One region of the Limnobaculum xujianqingii genome, then DNA from elsewhere that is predicted to be linked to it. Evidence: predicted binding sites of a transcription regulator. Region 1 holds the regulator's gene; each other region holds the start of a gene.
The links. Region 1 encodes LexA, which represses DNA repair genes until DNA is damaged. Its sites were predicted from a motif close to TNCTGTATGTACATACAGNA; they were not measured.
Positions count from the first base shown of each region.

Region 2: rmuC (DNA recombination protein RmuC) is a predicted target of LexA. The motif match lies at 2,730-2,749, and genes of this name have one in related genera.
Region 3: sulA (SOS-induced cell division inhibitor SulA) is a predicted target of LexA. The motif match lies at 2,381-2,400, and genes of this name have one in related genera.
Region 4: GOL65_RS05960 (DinI-like family protein) is a predicted target of LexA. The motif match lies at 1,866-1,885, and genes of this name have one in related genera.

Region 1 covers NZ_JABMLK010000002.1:1,481,076-1,485,887, forward strand. Annotated here, with positions in the region: gene plsB (glycerol-3-phosphate 1-O-acyltransferase PlsB) at 1-1,898, opposite strand, end outside; gene GOL65_RS20840 (diacylglycerol kinase) at 2,019-2,396, shown strand; gene lexA (transcriptional repressor LexA) at 2,485-3,096, shown strand; gene GOL65_RS20850 (hypothetical protein) at 3,225-3,779, opposite strand; gene zur (zinc uptake transcriptional repressor Zur) at 4,173-4,628, opposite strand.
Region 2 covers NZ_JABMLK010000001.1:2,581,748-2,586,559, forward strand. Annotated here, with positions in the region: gene GOL65_RS11750 (DUF4291 domain-containing protein) at 1-76, opposite strand, end outside; gene ubiE (bifunctional demethylmenaquinone methyltransferase/2-methoxy-6-polyprenyl-1,4-benzoquinol methylase UbiE) at 317-1,075, opposite strand; gene rmuC (DNA recombination protein RmuC) at 1,164-2,669, opposite strand; gene GOL65_RS11765 (DedA family protein) at 2,800-3,333, opposite strand; gene GOL65_RS11770 (sensor histidine kinase) at 3,501-4,812, opposite strand, start outside.
Region 3 covers NZ_JABMLK010000001.1:1,060,875-1,065,686, forward strand. Annotated here, with positions in the region: gene yccS (YccS family putative transporter) at 1-1,519, shown strand, start outside; gene GOL65_RS05005 (TfoX/Sxy family DNA transformation protein) at 1,566-2,186, opposite strand; gene sulA (SOS-induced cell division inhibitor SulA) at 2,421-2,915, shown strand; gene ompA (porin OmpA) at 3,716-4,792, shown strand.
Region 4 covers NZ_JABMLK010000001.1:1,296,303-1,301,114, reverse strand. Annotated here, with positions in the region: gene gyrA (DNA topoisomerase (ATP-hydrolyzing) subunit A) at 1-1,527, shown strand, start outside; gene GOL65_RS05960 (DinI-like family protein) at 1,597-1,839, opposite strand; gene GOL65_RS05955 (hypothetical protein) at 2,049-2,486, shown strand; gene GOL65_RS05950 (DUF465 domain-containing protein) at 2,545-2,769, opposite strand; gene GOL65_RS05945 (DUF2513 domain-containing protein) at 2,965-3,216, shown strand; gene GOL65_RS05940 (hypothetical protein) at 3,320-3,541, opposite strand; gene GOL65_RS05935 (hypothetical protein) at 3,850-4,239, shown strand; tRNA gene GOL65_RS05930 (tRNA-Pro) at 4,339-4,415, opposite strand; gene yejM (LPS biosynthesis-modulating metalloenzyme YejM) at 4,487-4,812, opposite strand, start outside.

The sequences.
Region 1 (4,812 bases):
TCGTGATGCATCACAATACTGGCAATAAGCGACGGCAGAACCAGCATATGGTGGATGTTATTACGGTAGTAAGTCATCAGAACTGCTTGTTCACGCGCTAATATGATGATCTCACCGGCGTTATCCTTCTCTACCTCAAACTTACTCATTTTCAGCGCATGTTCCAGCATTTGCTCTGGTGTACTGGATGGAACCGTTGCGTCTTTGGCATAAGGTACATTGCGCAGTAGTTGGATATAACAATCAAGTTGTTCAAGCAGTTGCTCACGGGTTAAAGCCCGTTGGCGAGAAGCTAATAACGCGGTACAGCACAGGTTCATGGCGTTAGCTGCTGCTGCGTTATTAATATTAATCATCAAGTTACTGGCAATTTGATTAACGGTCGGCGTTAACCAATTTGGTCTTGGCGTTTCTATCGGATCGATAGATTCTCTCCAGTTTGGTACGTTCTGATTCAGGTAGGTCATTAATGGAATAGGTTCACCAAAGTTCACATAGCCTAACCCTAAATTACGCAATTTACGCATGGTGCGAACTACCTGCCAGAGGTTCTCTTTCTCTTTGGTTGCTCCACGTAGTTCGTTGGCGTAAGTACCCACTTCCATTACGTGTTCATAACCGATATACACTGGCACAACAGTGATTGGGCGATTACCGCCGCGTAACATTGCCTGAATGGTCATAGACAGCGTGCCGGTTTTTGGTTCCAGCAATCGACCGGTACGTGAGCGTCCGCCCTCAACAAAGTATTCAACGGAATAACCACGGCTGAATAATTCACCCAGATATTCACGAAACACGGTAGAGTAGAGCTTGTTGCCTTTAAACGTACGACGAATAAAGAACGCTCCCAGCCGACGGAAAATAGGACCCGCTGGCCAGAAGTTAAGGTTGATACCGGCAGCAATGTGCGGTGGTACTAACCCCTGATGATAAAGCACATAAGAGAGCAGCAGATAGTCCATATGGCTACGGTGGCTTGGCGCATAGACAATACCATGACCATCCTGAGCTAACTGACGCACTCGCTCGGCGTTATGAACATGAATACCCTGATAGAGTCGGTTCCATGTCCAACTGAGTACCCGGTCAGTTACTCGTAGTGTTTCATAGTTAAAGTTGGCTGCAATCTCTTCCATCATATCGACAGCGTTCTGTTTTGCTTTCGTCAGCGATATCTTCTTGGATGCAGCTTCTTCCTCAACCGCTTTTTCAATGGCTTTTGAGGTTAGTAATTTATTAAACAGATCCTGACGCATCGGTAACTTTGGTCCGGTTGCGGCAAGGCGCTGTCTGGCAAAGTGCATGCGGGCAACGCGAGCCAGTTTTTGAGCAATGGTCTTATCGGTGCCGTGCTCATCTGCCATATAGCGTAGTGAAACGGTTTGGGAAAAGCGTACAAAGCTGTCGCGGCCTAACCACATCACGACAAAAAATTTCTGGATACCGTTAAACAGTCGAAGGCGAGGAGCCTCATGGCTCTCATGACCCTCGCGGCCAGGAGAACGGCCAAACATCACCGAGACTGGAACCATCTGGATATCCAGATCGGGGTGATTGCGGTGCAGGTCCAGATAATCGTGGAATAGCTTTATCGACTCTTCTTTAGGGGCGTAATAGCTGAATACTCGCGGTCCTTCATGAATAAAAACATAGCGGGGTAGTAGCTGACCATCAATCTCATAAGGTTCTAATGGATCGGGTAATTCCTGAGCCAGACACTGTGCTCGTAGGGTTAACAGGTCTGCTTTTGAGTTATAGGGCAGGACATATAGTATTGGACGTGTGGTATCCAATCCCAATTCAGCGATGGGGTCAGAAGGAATACACTTGCTACGAACCAGCATTTTTATTGGTATATTCAATAGCTTATAGTAAAGTTTACGCCAACCAGACATAAATGTTTCGAGCCTCATATAGATAACGAGTCGCCAGAATACCAGAACTCGGCGCGATCTGTGATGATGTGATGAATGATAATTGCTAAAATTGAGTAGAATTTTCTTGAGGGATTGTGAATGAACCAGGTGACAGGACTTACTCGTATCATTAAAGCAGCGGGATATTCGTGGGGGGGCCTACGGGCTGCCTGGAAAAATGAAGCTGCTTTTCGTCAGGAAATTGTGCTGCTGGTGGTCGCCATTATTCTGGCCTGCTGGCTGGATGTCTCCATCATTGAACGAATCTTACTGATTGGTTCTGTAGTGTTGATTGTGGCTTTTGAAATTATTAATAGTGCGATTGAAGCCGTCGTTGATCGTATTGGTACCGAACGCCATGAACTCTCAGGGCGGGCGAAGGATATGGGATCTGCTGCGGTACTGATTATGATATTACTGGCGTTGTTTGTCTGGGTTTCCGTACTTTGGAGTCATTTTTCTCGATATATCTCGTAAATATGAAGTATGAAGGTTTTCATCTGGCGAATACCTGTATATACTCACAGCATAACTGTATAAAAAAACAGGGTAAGGGAATCGAGAAATGAAAGCACTAACCGCCAGACAGCAACAAATTTATGACCTGATTCGTGACCATATCAATCAGTCAGGGATGCCGCCGACTCGTGCAGAGATTGCCCAAACCTTAGGGTTTAAGTCACCCAATGCGGCGGAAGAACACTTAAAAGCTTTAGCCCGTAAAGGGGTCATCGAGATTATTAATGGGGCATCCAGAGGGATCCGTCTGCTACTGGAAACGGAAGATGCAGGTCTCCCGTTAATTGGTCGGGTTGCCGCAGGTGAGCCTTTACTGGCTCAGGAACATGTAGAAAGCCACTATCAGATCGACCCGGCGCTGTTTAAGCCACACGCCGACTTTTTACTGCGTGTTAGCGGTATGTCAATGAAAGATATTGGTATTATGGATGGCGATCTGCTTGCTGTGCATAAAACTCAGGATGTACGTAATGGTCAAGTCGTCGTTGCCCGTATTGATGATGAAGTTACGGTTAAGCGTCTGAAAAAACAGGGTAACGTAGTTGAGCTACTTCCTGAAAATGAAGAGTTTTCACCAATAGTGGTTGATTTACGTGAGCAGAGTTTGACCATTGAAGGGCTTGCCGTTGGTGTTATTCGTAACGGCGACTGGATGTAATTAAATTCAAAAATCAGATATCGGCTGATGTGAAAACGAATAACGGATATAGCAGAAAATCAAAAAGCGCCTTAGGGCGCTTTTTTAATGGCAATGACTGAAGAATATTTATCAGGCTTAATAATTTATTACGCACCGGATGGGGCACTTTTTGCTACTAAAATATTATTCATCAATTGGTGCCGGTGCTGCTGGAGCTTATTAATGCTGGAATGACTGGTAAGCAAAATAGTATAAATTTTGTTCTGATAGTTCATAAACACAAAGATACCGGCAACGTCCTGCTCTCCATCTTTGGTGCTGACTTCTAATTGCTCAGTATCAATATCGCCATAGGTTTCTGTACGGCGGGTAATATCAACTGCCTGAAATTTAAAACTATCAGCGATGGAATCCACTTCATCTTTGAGTTGAATGCCTTCATCAAGGGTTTGTGTTGAAATGCGCCCTAGCAAATTAGGGTCATCCAAATTTTTTAGCAGCCAGATAGAGGATAAATCGGTTTCAATAAACTGCCAGCGCTCAGGCAATTGGCCAGGAAGTCCGGTGACTTCACGCCAGTTTTGAGCTGCAATTTGCTGTTCACCGTCAGTCGTCAATGTTATGGGCGTCATTGTTTCTCTGGCTGAAGCACTGACCAGTGTTCCTGCGACAGCAAAAAGCGCCCATATAAACTGCTTCATCTTGTTTTCCCTGGAAAATAACCAACAATATATAGCTATATCATTAAGATGTGTTATGGATAACATAATTATAATTACGCTGCTAATATATACTCTATTTGCAAGGAAAATAAAATAGAAAATATAATTAAGATGAGTGAATAACAAAGTGTGTTATTTATTATTATTAATGTATGTCTTATTCAACGTTGAAAGAATGTTAATATATATTAATTGTTTTTAAAAACATGTTGTTATGTTGATTTGATTTGTGGGTTTTTATGAATTTAGTATGTGAGTATAAAGAATATTTATTCATTTATTCTTATCTGTAAGTGTAGCTTTATATAGCTTGCTCTATTAGCAAGGTAAATCAATCACAGTTATCCTTCAATTTCTTAAAATATATTACTTTTATTCTGCTTTATTCGCACATTGTGAACAAATGCCATGGGTTTCGAGTACGCTATGTTGAATGGTGAAATGGCTTTTCTCTGCCAGTTCTTTAAGTAGTTGATCGATCCCTTCTGCGTGATGCTCAGTGACTAATCCACAGTTATCACAAATGAACAGGGCGGAAGTGTGTAATGGCTCGCCTACATGGTGACAAACGACATAGCTATTGGTGGATTCGATTTTATGAATAAAACCCTGTTCAAGTAAAAAATCGAGGGCGCGATAGACCGTTGGAGGTTTGGCCTGGGGTTCAGAGATACGCAGTAAATCCAATAAGTCATAGGCACTAATGGCATTCTTCTGTTCCGCCATTAAGCGTAACGCCAGACGTCGCTGGGGAGTTAAGCGAACTGCTCGCTGATCGCACAGCTTCTGGGCTTTTGTCAGCATAGACTCAATATTGATTGATTTCATTGTTATCTCTGTTATTCACAATCCTGTTAATGATTCTATCATGCTTAATAAAGAACGCCGAGAGCATATCCCTGACCGGGCAATTAGGGGAAGGCGGTAACGACAATAGCCTTTTCTATGGTAAAATGCCGTTAATTATCCCGCCGAACTTTACGCTGGTATCGCGTTCGTCGATCAAGAAAAC
Region 2 (4,812 bases), on a different contig from region 1:
AATAAGCCTGATAAACCCGAATGGTGTCATTATCGAACAGCGCCCGAATTTGACGGTAGGGTGGTGATGGCATCATGTCAAAAATCCTTTTATTACTTGATGATAAGAGGTTTTGTCAGTAGAGGAAAAACATAATACAGGAAGAGGTTTGGTGAAAAATAGATTAAAACGCTGACGACCGTAAGGTAAATATGGCGGTATAAACGCTCGTTACTATTGGTAACTCACTTCCCTTTATTTCTGCCAACTTCCTTAGCAGAAAACCATATCTACCAAACTATCAGAACCCGCGGACAAAAAAGCGCAGTCTGACTAATTAGTACTTAAAGCCCCGATGCAAGGCAACAATTCCACCCGTCAGGTTAAAGTAACCAACGCCGTCGAATCCAGCTTCTTCCATCATGCCTTTCAGGGTTTCCTGATCGGGATGCATACGAATGGATTCTGCTAAATAACGATAGCTGTCGGCATCGCTTGTTACCATCTCGCCAATTTTTGGCAAAACATGGAACGAATAAGCGTCATAAGCCGTATTGAGTAGTTTCACTACCGGTTTGGAGAACTCCAGCACCAGCAGACGACCACCCGGTTTTAGCACACGGAACATTGAGCGCAGAGCCTTGTCTTTATCGGTGACGTTACGCAACCCGAAAGAGATAGTAATACAGTCGAAGTGATCGTCCGGAAAGGGTAATGCTTCAGCATTAGCCTGTACATAGTTGACGTTACCGATGATTCCCATGTCACGCAGCTTAGAGCGGCCCATTTTCAACATGGAGTCATTAATATCGGCTAAAACAACTTCTCCCTTTTCACCAACCAGACGTGAAAACTTTGCAGTTAAATCACCAGTTCCACCTGCCAGATCGAGCACTTTCTGCCCTTCACGAACTGCACTACAATCAATCGTGAATCGTTTCCAAACCCGGTGAATCCCGAATGACATTAAGTCGTTCATCAAGTCATATTTTGAAGCTACAGAATGGAAAACCTCAGCAACCATTGCGACTTTTTGATCTTTTTCTATCGTGCGGAAACCAAAGTGGGTCGTGGTTTCCTGCGTTTCGTTCATCATGATTAAACCTGATTTAATAAGTCATATGAATTAATTTAGTCTACCAGAAACAATCTGAAACATACTCACCAATAACTCTTTTTTACTATCATTCGGTAATATCAGAAGAATTCTCTGGTTCAGCGGTGTTATCTGGTATTTTTGATATCGATTCAGCTAAAGCCTGTTCCGATATCGCAGTATTCATCGGGCGTTTGACTTCAACCCCCAACGCTCGAAAACTTTCTACCTGCCCAATGACGTTACCCCGCCCCTGAGACAGCTTATTCATTGCCTGTCGATAATTATCCTGTGCCTTATCGAGGCTCATGCCCAGCGATGTCATATCGTCAACAAACAGCCGAAGTTTATCATACAGGCGCGCGGCCCGGTCGGCGATCTGTTGGGCATTCTGGCTTTGATGCTCATAACGCCATAAATTACCGATGGTTCTTAACGCCACCAGCAATGTCGTTGGACTAACCAGCATAATATTGTTCTGCAATGCTTCACTGATTAATTCTGGCTGCCTGTCGATGGCTAACAGGAAAGCAGGTTCTACCGGAATAAACATCAGTACATAATCTAAAGAGCGTAATCCCGGAAGCTGGTGATAATCTTTACGACTGAGCAAACGGATATGCGACTTGATGGAAGCAATATGCTCATGCAACGCCTGGCTGCGTTCCTGCTCGTCATCACTGTTAAAATAGCGCTCGTAACTTACCAGCGACATCTTAGCATCAATAACAACATCTTTCCCCTGTGGGAGATGTACGATCACATCCGGCTGCTGGCGGTTGCCCTCTTCACCCTTCATATTAACCTGAGTCTGATACTCATGGCCTTCACGTAAACCCGACGCTTCCAGTACCCGACTGAGCACCACTTCGCCCCAGTTCCCTTGGGTCTTATTATCCCCTTTCAGGGCTTTGGTCAGGTTTAGCGCCTCCCGGGCCATTTGAGCGTTCAGTTGCTGTAGATTGCGGATCTCATGGGTCAGCGTATGACGTTCCCGCGCTTCCTGCCCATAGCTGTCCTGTACCTGACGGCGAAAACCGTCCAACTGCTCATACAGAGGAAGTAATAGCCGATCGAGGCTCTGGCGGTTTTGTTCGTCCACCTTACGTCCATTCTGCTCAAAAATACGATTGGCTAAGTTTTCAAACTGTACGGTTAATCGCTGTTCGCTGCTAATTAGCAAACGCTGCTTCTCTTCAGAAGCAAAGCGGGTCTCTTCCAGGCGGGTGGACATCTCCCGCAGCTCTACCTCCAGAGAATTATTAATACCCTGAAGGCTGCGTAATTCCTGATTTAACCGTTCGCACTCTTCATGCCATAGCGTCTGCTGCTGGGCTTTTTCCTGCAGCGCAGCCAGACGGGCATACAGATCGCGCAGATCCAACTGCCCTTTTTGCAGCTCCTGCTGTTGAATTTTACGTTCTGATTGTAACTGTTGATTATCTGAATCCGCCTGATCCAACTGTGCGGTCAGCAATGCGATTTGGTTTTCCTGCTGCAGACTATGGCGCTGGTTATAAATTGCCATTACCAGTCCGCCCAGTAATAACCCTGCCAGCGCAGCAGCAAAAATCATCATCAAGCTGTTATCCACCGCGCCTCCGGCTTTTGATATACATGCATCACAAATTAATAAGCGTTAAAAGTAAGAGAATACTGTATAAATGTCCAGATTGTTTTGGCTGATTATGCGTAATTGTTCCCATTATCTATAAGCAGAATGGCTAAAAGCGCAGATAATGAGCAATCCATTGAATACCAAAGGCTCCGGGAGCTAAGATTAGAAAACCCCACAGCATAGCGGAGGTCAGATTAACTATCTGGAATGACTTCAGCGGCATCTCGCAAATACCAGCAACCAGCGGCACTGTAGCGCGAAAAGGACCAAAAAAGCGGCCAACAAATACCCCAATGGTTCCCCAGCGATCAAAAAAGTGCTGACCGCGCACCAGCATTTGTGGATTACGCGATAGTGGCCAGATATGTGCAATGCGTTCTTTATAACGCCACCCCAACCAGTAAGATATCCAGTCGCCAAAAAAAGCACCAAGAGATGCAGCAATCCATATAGGCCAGAAAGCGATACCGCTCTCACCAATAATTGCACCAATACCGATCAGGATAACCGTGGCAGGAATCAGCAAAGAGAGAAAAGCAATGGATTCACCAAATGCCAGAAAAAAAACAATAGGAGCGCCCCACGCCTGATGGTCGCGGACAAAATTCATGGTCGATGTGATGATATAGTCAAGGGTCACACAACTACTCCCGTTTTTAACTCTCTCATTTAGCAAGATACCAACAGCAAAAAGCAATACTCTTTTGATTTTTATACATTATACAACATGCTTATACATACCAGATAAGTACCATAAAAAAACCGGGTGAATCCCCGGCTTCTTTTGTCATTAATAACGTCAATTACTTAAGCCGCCGGCTTGGCCTCTGACGCTATACTAAGCATATCTTCACCGCCAATAGCCGGAACACGAATAGTAACGCGCGTATAAACTTCCGACTGACTTTCCACCGTCACGCCATAGTCATAGCCGTGACGGGCCTTAATGCGACGATCCACCAGATTCATACCCAAACCGTCACCGTTTGGTCTTGGATAGTAATTACCCGCGTTATCCTCCACCAATAAAACCAGTGCCGGATGGTGAAGGCCAGTAGTATCAAAATAGCCTTTAATGCTGATATGACCTTCCGTCAGCATCTGAGAGGTTCCGTGCTTAATGGCATTTTCCACAATAGGTTGTAAAGAGAATGCAGGTAAAGAGAGAGGTAATAGTGCATCCGGTATATCAATATCAACGGTTAATCGATCGGCAAAACGCGCCTTTTCAATTTCCAGATAGGCATTGATGTGCTCTAACTCATCACTCAGGCTAACTTCATCATTACTGCGCTTTAAGTTCTTACGGAAGAAAGTGGAGAGTGATAGCACCAGACGACGGGCATGACCGGGATCTTTGCGAATTACCGCAGATAGCGTATTTAACGCATTAAACAGAAAATGGGGGTTAACCTGCGCATGGAGTAGTTTAATCTCCGATTGCGCCAACAATTGCCTCTGCTGTTCCAGGGTTCCCGTCAGGATTTGTGCCGATAGCAAATGAGCAATCCCTTCCCCTAACGTTCGGTTAATGGAGGAGAACAGCCGACTTTTCGGTTCATACAGCTTAATGGTTCCAATAACAGTCCTTTCAGCACCACGTAACGGAATTACTAACGTTGAGCCCAGTTTGCAGTTAGGCGTAATCGAACAGGCATAGTGAACTTCGTTACCATCTGCATACACCACTTGGTTATTCTCAATGGCTTTATGAGTATGGTGAGAGGTAATTAGCGTGCCGGGAATATGGTGATCGTCACCAATACCAATAAACGCCAGCAGTTTTTCCCGGTCAGTAATCGCCACAGCACCAACGCCAAGTTCTTCATACAAAATTTGAGCTACCCGCATGCTGTTTTTCTGGTTAAACCCTTGCCGCAGAACCCCTTCCGATCGGGCCGCAATCTTCAAGGCTTTGGCAGAAAACGCAGTGGTGTACTTCTCAAAAATCGCTCGCCGGTCTAACAGGATACGCATAAACATCGCCGCACCCACCGAGTTAGCAATCATCATCGGTAATGCAATATCGTTTACCAGATGTACCGCCTGAGAGAATGGTCGGGCAATCAGTAAGATAATCAGCATTTGCAGTGCTTCGGCAAACAGCGTAATAGCCGCA
Region 3 (4,812 bases), on a different contig from region 1:
AAATCAGACCAAGGTTTCGTTGCTAACTCGTCTTAAAGGTGACAGAGGTCAGCGCAGTACGCGTAGAATGTTGCATTACTATTTTGTTGCTCAGGATATTCACGAACAGGCCAGTTCTTCTCATGCACAGTATCAACAATTAAGCGAGGCGCTGCGCTATACCGATATTCTGTTCCGTTTCCAACGGCTTTTAACCTTACAGTCAAAAGCATGCCGCAGCATTGCTTACTCTATTCGATATCAGCAAAAGTATATTTATGATGTTTATCAGACTCAGGCGATAAAACATCTGGAAAAGAGTTTATCTAATCTGGAATCCAGCCATAGCCTGCCAATTGCTATGACACAATCATTACAGCATTTGCTAAATAATTTGAAAGCCATTGATTCCCAGCTCAATAACATCGAATCAGAGCAAACAACCAATACTGAATCCGTACAAGACAGCACACTGGCTGACGATAAATTAACGGGCTTAAAAGATATCTGGTCAAGAATCTCTCAAAACCTAACACCACAATCCGCCTTGTTTCGCCATGCGGTTAGAATGTCAATGGTCCTGTGTATTGGATATGCCATTATTCAACTGGCCGATCTGCAAAATGGTTACTGGATTATGCTAACCAGTCTGTTTGTTTGCCAGCCAAACTATAATGCAACCCGCACCCGACTGACATTAAGAGTGGTGGGTACTATTGCTGGTATTTTATTAGGTCTGCCAATCCTCTATTTTGTACCTTCCCAGGAAGGTCAACTAATTCTGATTGTTATCAGCGGCGTTCTGTTTTTTGCTTTCCGTAATGTTCGTTATGCTTATGCGACCATGTTTATCACACTGTTAGTACTCTGCTGTTTTAACCTGTTGGGCGAAGGTTTTCAGGTTGCACTTCCCCGAATCATCGATACGTTGATAGGTTGCGGAATTGCCTGGGCTGCGGTCAGTTTTATTTGGCCTGACTGGAAATTTCGGCACCTGTCCGTAGTACTGAAAAAAGCAATTGATGCAAACTGTCGTTACCTTGATGCCATACTGGAGCAATATCATCAGGGAAAAAACAACAGCGTTGATTACCGGATAGTTCGGCGTAATGCCCACAACTGCGATGCTGAACTTGCCTCTGTAATTTCAAGTATGGCTGCAGAACCTAATAAAGATGCTAATCAGTTGGATAATGGCTTCCGATTACTCTGTCTGAATCACTCTTTACTGGGTTATATCTCAGCATTAGGTGCCCATCGGGAACGATTAACTGATAGCCCAGAAACTCTATCTCTTCTTGATGATGCCATGTGTTATATTGATGATGCATTGCAAATAAATGCTGAACAAAATGAAAAAATGGTTTCGACGCTCAATTCTGTTAATCAAAAGATCAAAATACTTAGCAGTCAGTCTGAAAACAAAAACCAATTAGTTACACAACAACTAGCGCTAATAATTGGGCTACTACCTGAGTTTGTCTCTCTGTCAGATACTATCTATTCTGAGATAAAGGAATCTCCGACATCCTCCAAATAAGAGCGCTATCTATTGAATTATTTTAATTTTTCAGAATTAACAAAACCTACTTTTTTGTCTTATCGTAAAGTTTGAGCTGTTCAGTTAAATCATCACGAAGTGCCGTAGGTAAAGTAACAACATGACACCCTTCTATTGCACCGGCTAATGAAAAAAGCAGATCGGATTTAATGCCCTTCTTCATTTCTCGAATCTTAATGAAAGATTGAAATGCCCCCAGACTAAATAACTCTTCACAGGATTTAATTCCCGCTTGCCTTAACATTCGTTCTATTGCCAGATTGAGATTAGGTAAATCCTTTATTCTTACATACTCTTGAGTATCTTTTTCTCTCATTTCAGATGAAGCCGCAGATAAAGCTTCTGCAGCAAAACGCCGTAACGCATCTTTGTTCCGCCATAAAGATTCATTCACATGGTAATACTTTAGCAACACAGGGATCCCCCTCTTGCTATAAACAAATTGATTCATACCATAAGTGACAAAGACTGCTTCCAATTTTTTATTTGCTCTTAAATAGAACTTGTCTTCAGATACTAACCCAAACATTACCTTGCCTTTACATATTCCATAGCCTCCAAACATTGAACGAGATGTGAGTTCCCCTAATTCACTAAAATGTTCAATAACGCTCCTGACCAACTGTTTAGTATCTTCTCTGTCCATATAACCTCTCATGTTGTATTTGATAAATAGCTTTAATGTAGTTTGATACGTAACGACACAAAGTAACGTATTGAAACTATTTTCAACATAATCAATTTTCAAAAAATATCTAGAAGTAATAGTTAGTTAATAGCTAAATAATGCAAAATTTGCGAAGCATCATGAAAATACTTGATTTCGTCCAATAGCTCGATTACTGTATAAAAACACAGTATGAATATAGGTGACTAAATTATGCACTCAATACAACAAACACATCATAACGCTTCATATACACTAACTAATGCAATAGGTAGTACTCAGAAGCCTGCTTGTACCTCCAGTCAAGTGAGTGAAATTATTTACGATCCACAAAATCCATTTACACTTCACCTGTTATTACCTTTTCTGCAACAATTAGGGCATCAACCCCGCTGGCAACTTTGGCTTTCGCCTGAACGTCGCTTAAATCGTTACTGGATAAATAGTCTGGGATTGCCGGAAAATAAAACCATCGGATTAAATTCAGTTTCAACTGAAAGTACCGTTGAGATGATGGGAAAAGCACTACGTAGCGGTAACTTCAGCTCAGTTATTGCCTGGCTACCTGCGATTAGTCCGGAAATTAAAGAAAAATTGAATCAAGCAGCAAAAGAAGGTGATTGCTATGGGTTCATTTTGCAATCTCTTCCAATGTTACAGAGTTCCCTGATGCATAATGAGATGTTTGGGAAATCTCATTGGCACTAACTGATCCTGCACCTTTTATAATCAGCCAATACGGCATATCTGATTATCAAATGCATGGTCATACATAGAAATAGTTATATCTTTAAATTTAGCCTAATGCGTTGCGAAAGATAAGGTAATGCTTAAACATTAAGGCCTATTTTAAGTAAGTATTTATATTTACCAATTATCCAGCGCCCATTTTGTAAGCAGGACATTATTAAACCAAAAATAGACATTAAATATTAAATTCAGAGGGGAATTGGCAGACATTTTTCCACTGATGATTATTGCTTAATGTTATTACTTCCTGTGATAAAAGCGCTTTTTATTGCCCTCAGAAACAACTCTTCCCTCTGTATCAATCAATTGGATTATTAGTTCACATAACATCTTTACTTAAGCTAACATAACATTACAAAGCATCTGTGGTGTAATTTTATGTTACATAATAACAATCTTTTAATAGCACAGAATGCTTAACACTTTCCTTTCTTCTCTCATAATCATTAATTTATCGCTATTATTTATTCAACTTGATTATTATACTGCCGCTCAGGTTAGCTTTTAATTAAGAGTTACTGACGTAACACAGGCGTTAATAATTAAACTAATCAGGATATTTTTATCTGCTTTTAGTACTCAACACTTGTAACTTTTCTTACACGTTGTAAACTTTACCTTGATTAGGTTGCTTTATGGTTCCGGATTCTCGATGTCAGTCATGGATTGATGAGGGTACTTTAACTTCGAACTTTAAAACTAGAACCACATAGCATTAACTTATATCACTACTATTTTAGATGATAACGAGGCGCAAAATGAAAAAGACAGCAATTGCACTAGCAATGGCACTGACCGGTTTCGCTACTGCAGCGCAAGCCGCACCATTAGACAACACTTGGTACACTGGTGCTAAAGTGGGCTGGTCTTCTTACCATGACACTGGTTTCTACAAAAACACCGGTCTTGATTCACTGAACAACCAAAATACTCACCCTAACCAATTAGGTGCTGGTGCTTATTTCGGTTATCAAGCAAACCAATACTTAGGTTTTGAATTAGGTTATGACTGGTTAGGTCGTATGACTTACCGTGGTGATAACAGTGCTGCTTATAAAGCTCAAGGCATCCAATTAGCAGCTAAACTGAGCTATCCAGTAATGAACGATCTGGATATCTACACCCGTTTAGGTGCTATGGGCTGGCGTGGAGACACCAAAGTTCATCCAGCAACTGGTGGTGAATACAAAGCTCATGATACCGGTATTTCTCCACTGGCAGCAGTTGGTGTTGAATATGCTATCACTCCAAGCATCGCTACTCGTTTAGATTACCAGTGGGTTAACAACATCGGTAACGGCGATTCTGACAGCGTTGGTACTCGTCCAGACAACGGCATGCTGAGCTTAGGCGTAGCTTACCGTTTTGGCCAAGCTAAACCAGCTCCAGCTGTAGTTGCTGTACCAGTTGTTGAAACCAAGCGTTTCACTCTGAAATCTGACGTTCTGTTCGCTTTCAACAAAGCAAACCTGAAGCCAGAAGGTAAGCAAGCTCTGGATCAATTATACGGCGAATTAAGCTCAATCAACCCAACTAACGGATCTTTAGTTGTTCTGGGTTACACCGACCGTATCGGTTCAGAGAAATACAACCAAAAACTGTCTGAGCAACGTGCTAACAGCGTTGTTAGCTACTTAGTATCTAAAGGCATCCCTGCTGATAAGATTTCTGCTCGTGGTTTAGGCAAATCTAACCCAGTTACCGGTTCTACCTGTGATGGTATGAAACGTGGTGCTGCTCTGATCGACTGCCTGGCTCCAGACCGTCGTGTAGAGATCGAAGTTAAAGGCGCTAAAGACGTTGTAACTGAAGTTAAAGAAGCTGTTAGAAAGTAATAGCCTTCTGATATAGCTTG
Region 4 (4,812 bases), on a different contig from region 1:
TTGGAAGGTCTGGCTATCGCATTAGCTAACATCGATCCAATTATTGAGCTGATCCGTGCGGCGGCAACACCAGCCGATGCGAAAATGGGCTTGTTAGCTCGCCCATGGGAACTGGGCAACGTAGCCTCAATGCTTGAGCGCGCTGGTAACGATGCAGCTCGTCCTGAGTGGCTGGAGCCAGAGTATGGCATTCGCGATGGTAAATATTATCTGACCGAACAGCAGGCTCAGGCGATCCTTGAGTTACGTTTACACCGCCTGACTGGCCTTGAGCATGAAAAACTGCTGGATGAGTATAAAGAGCTGCTGACACAAATTGCTGCGCTGCTGTTTATTCTTGAAAGCCCGGAACGTTTGATGGAAGTTATCCGTGAAGAGCTTGAAGCGATTCGCGATCAGTATAACGATCCTCGCCGTACTGAAATTACTGCTAATACCGCCGATATCAATATTGAAGACCTGATTACTCAGGAAGATGTGGTTGTTACCTTATCCCATCAGGGATATGTGAAGTATCAGCCGTTATCTGACTATGAAGCTCAGCGTCGTGGTGGTAAAGGTAAGTCAGCAGCACGTATTAAAGAAGAAGACTTTATTGAACGTCTGTTGGTGGCTAACACCCATGACACTATTCTGTGCTTCTCCAGTCGTGGTCGCCTGTATTGGTTGAAAGTTTATCAATTGCCAGAAGCCAGCCGTGGTGCTCGTGGTCGTCCTATCATTAATATTCTGCCGCTGGAACAGGATGAACGTATTACGGCTATTCTACCAGTACGCGAATATGAAGCCGGTCTGAATGTCTTTATGGCTACCGCCAACGGTACCGTGAAGAAAACTCAGCTGACCGAATTTAGCCGCCCACGCAGTGCCGGTATTATTGCCGTCAATCTGAATGAGGGTGATGAGCTGATTGGTGTTGATTTAACTGACGGCACTAATGAGATCATGCTGTTCTCAGCAGAAGGGAAGGTTGTTCGCTTCCTGGAAGAAGAGAAACTGGAAGATGGCACCATTAAAGGTGTGCGCCCAATGGGTCGTACCGCTGCTGGTGTACGTGGTATCAAACTAAGTGATGACGATCGCGTTGTTTCGCTGATTGTTCCACGTGGTGAGGGTGAAATCCTGACCGTAACGCAAAACGGTTACGGTAAACGTACCGGATTGTCTGATTATCCTACCAAATCTCGTGCGACTCAGGGCGTAATCTCCATTAAGGTGAGTGAACGTAATGGTCGTGTCGTTGGTGCGGTTCAGGTTGATCAGTGCGATCAGATTATGATGATCACCGATGCCGGTACGCTGGTTCGTACTCGCGTATCAGAAGTCAGCGTAGTGGGTCGTAATACTCATGGTGTTACTCTGATTCGTACCGCAGAAGACGAGAATGTTGTTGGCTTGCAGCGTGTTGTTGAGCCGGAAGAAGATGATGATGAAAGCATTTGCGGTGATGAAAACACCGAAGAGATGCAAAATCAGCCATCGGATACGGATGATGCAGACACAACACCGGAGTCTGATGAAGAATAACCCTTAGGGTTAGCCTCTTTGACCGATAAAAAGCCCCCAATTTCTGATAAAGATTTGGGGGCTTTCTATTTACTGATAGGCTTCAAACCAGTCTTCTGCACTTTCCCAGGTTTGTTGTAGTATTTCAGTAACCAGCTCTTTATCGGTTTTCATACCGCCCAATACGGTCACATCGTTAGCGCTACCACGCCGAACTCTGACGCGAACATCGGCAAAATGGCACAGCAGACGTTTTTCCAGCTCTTCTTTTAATGCGGCTTCTGCTCCACCCGGTAACGGATCTTCTTTGCGAATAGAAATTTCAACTTGCATTTTGAACCTCAGTAGCATCCATATAATACTGTATATATATATAGTATATTGAGGCGATTTTGCAATGCAACGGAAATTTTTGTGGAATTGGGTTAGATAACAGAAAAAGGTAATCGAAGTATTAGAAAAGCCCTGATAACAGTCAGTTATCCAGAAGAAGAGAAATCTTGTTATGATGCATTGGGTACCAAATATCAGGAATATAAAAAATGGAATTGAATAAAAGAGTAGTTCCATGGCTGTTTATTGCACTTTTTCATATTTTCGCCGCCCCAATACTCTGTGTTTTTATTGGTTGTATCACTTACGAGTTTCCCGATATTGGTGAAGCGCTGATGGGCTTTCTGGGATTCGTCATGATCGTTGTTCCGCTGTTTGTGGCTTTTCTATTTGGTCTGATACCTTTTGGGCTGTTGGCAATTCAAACAGGGTATATGTTAAGGGAAGGCTGGTCGTTTCATTGGGCATTTTTGTGCAGTGTATTATCCGGCGCATTTATTGGTCTTGTTGCTCCGATGATTGCTCAATCAACACCAGATGAAATGAATGGCCTGTTGATTTTTTCTGTCAGCCTAACCGCCGGAATTTGCTATTGCGTTTGTTTTGGTTGGTATAAGTCAAAATCATCCGTTATTCATCCTCAATAAAATCAAAAAATAACCCGCTCTTCGGCGGGTTTTTTGCATTTGAACGATAGTATAACTATCAGGCTCTAGCCTCAGACTCCTCTCGTAAAATGCGGTATAGCTCATCTTTAAGGCGTAGTTTTTCCTTCTTTAAGGTGGCTATTTTGTCGTTAAGACTATTTCCACTCTGGGCTTGTAAACGCAGGATTTCGTGGTCGAGGTCGTTATGTTTATCAAACAATGAATGGAAACGAGGGTGGGTTGTTTTAAGCTGAGTGATTAAATCACGGTACTCTGGAAACATAGTACATCCCTATTGTTAGCCTAACCGAAATTTAATTATACGAGTTCAAATAGCGTGTAAATCAGAGGACGGTCACATAGTGAGCGGATGGCTGTGACTAATTAAAAATTTTTCAGGTTGCCTGAAGACAGGCAGGTGCTTTTTTTACTGACTGCTAAAATAGTAATAATCCCCGACAGATACATGAGGCGTGCGATGAAAAGAGATCTTGAGCTATTGAAAGTCATTTTATCGAAAGTTGAACAGCAACCGCAGGGCGCTCCATTTATTACTAATAAAGATTTTTCAACCCGCGATCCGTCATTGGTCGCCGCTCATATTCAGCTGTTATGCGATAAGCATTATGTTATTGCTGCCCAGAATGGGGATGATAAGTGGTCAATTTCGCGTATTACTTTTGATGGATATGACTATTTGGATCTGTTACGGGAAAGCACCTTGACCTGATGTTTGTATTTAGATTCTGCATTTAAGCCGGGAAGGTTGCATCAGACTATATGTATTGCTGCTTTCTCTGCTTCCCTCCAGATATAACAGACAATAACAAACATCAATGATGCGGACCTCCCTCATTTAATTTCTTCAAATCAATCAGTAATGCATTGATACTCTGATAGGGTATAGCATTAAGCGTTTTAAGCTTGCCCTTTTCGACAATACCCAGCATATGCCGCCCAAACTCGCCATAAATTACCAATCCATCTGGTGGCAAAGTTGTGATATCGCCATCATAGACGGTGATAGTGATCCCCTCATACTCAATAATATCCATAGGTCATCCTCTTTGAGCATCATCCGTGAAGAATGAATAAAGCGACGCATTGGATACATGAGTTAAATTGTAGTTGTGATTATTTTAAGGAATAGCGAAATGGCTTTTATTAATTGTGAGAGAAAATTACCTGCATAAATGTAGGGATATTTTGTGTGTTATGGATGATTTTTTGTACAAATATTGAGTTCAGGTAAGCGTTGCTAAAAATAGCACTGAAAGTGATGTTATTTACTGTGGTTAAGTTAGTTCATATAATCAAAGCCAGTCACTATGCGTTTTAAAATAAATTTTAACAGGGAAGGTTGATGACAAAATACATCAGTATTTATACTATTTCACTTATCGCAATGATTACATCGGGCTATGTATTTGGCAGTCGTTTTGAGCTTACGACTACTTTTATTGGCTTAGTTTCGACTGCAATTGCCAGTTTGATTGCGGCTTTATGGTTTGCAAAAGAGAAGGCACGAAAGCCAATAAAAAAGGAAAGCGTAATTTTTGCTCTGTCCACTGGCCTGACACATGCTTTATGCCTGTCTCCCATTTTGTTTATAGCGGAAAAAACCGGGTTGCTCTATTTTGATGGGATCTCTGAAATGATTAAAATGAGCGTTCAATTTTTAATCGTATCAATAATTATAAATCCCATTGTATTTTACATTTTTGCTTTTGTTAAAAGTAATCAGGTGAATTGATATTATTCGAAGGTGTGGACTGATAATAATATTTTTTATCGAAAATATAGGGGCAATAAAAAACCAACCATAGCAGGTTGGTTTTTTATTAGAGGAATTTGGTCGGCACGAGAGGATTTGAACCTCCGACCCCCGACACCCCATGACGGTGCGCTACCAGGCTGCGCTACGTGCCGAAACAGATGATAATACTACCGTTTCTTGAGTCTAATGCAAGACCTGAGCATTACGTTTGCTTTAGTTTTAATCAGTTAGCCATAAAACGCTTAACGTCGGTTAATACTTGCAGCAGTAAAGACAGGCTTGGTTTTTCCTTATCGACCTGCTGGAAGTTGGCATCATAGGCTTTATAACGGCCATTAGCACCGATCAGGATAGTTTCATCTGGTGTAATGACGACCAGTTGTTTAGCATCACCGGCTGTTACCCAAGGGTAGTGGCGCTGGGCGGTAAACAGGTCTTCACCCTGAGTGTAGGTACTGGTGGCATTTTTAACATGCAGCAGTCGTTGCATCAGGGTTGCCATGATGTCGGTATGGCCGGTCATTTTATCAATTTTTTGTGCCGGAGTTC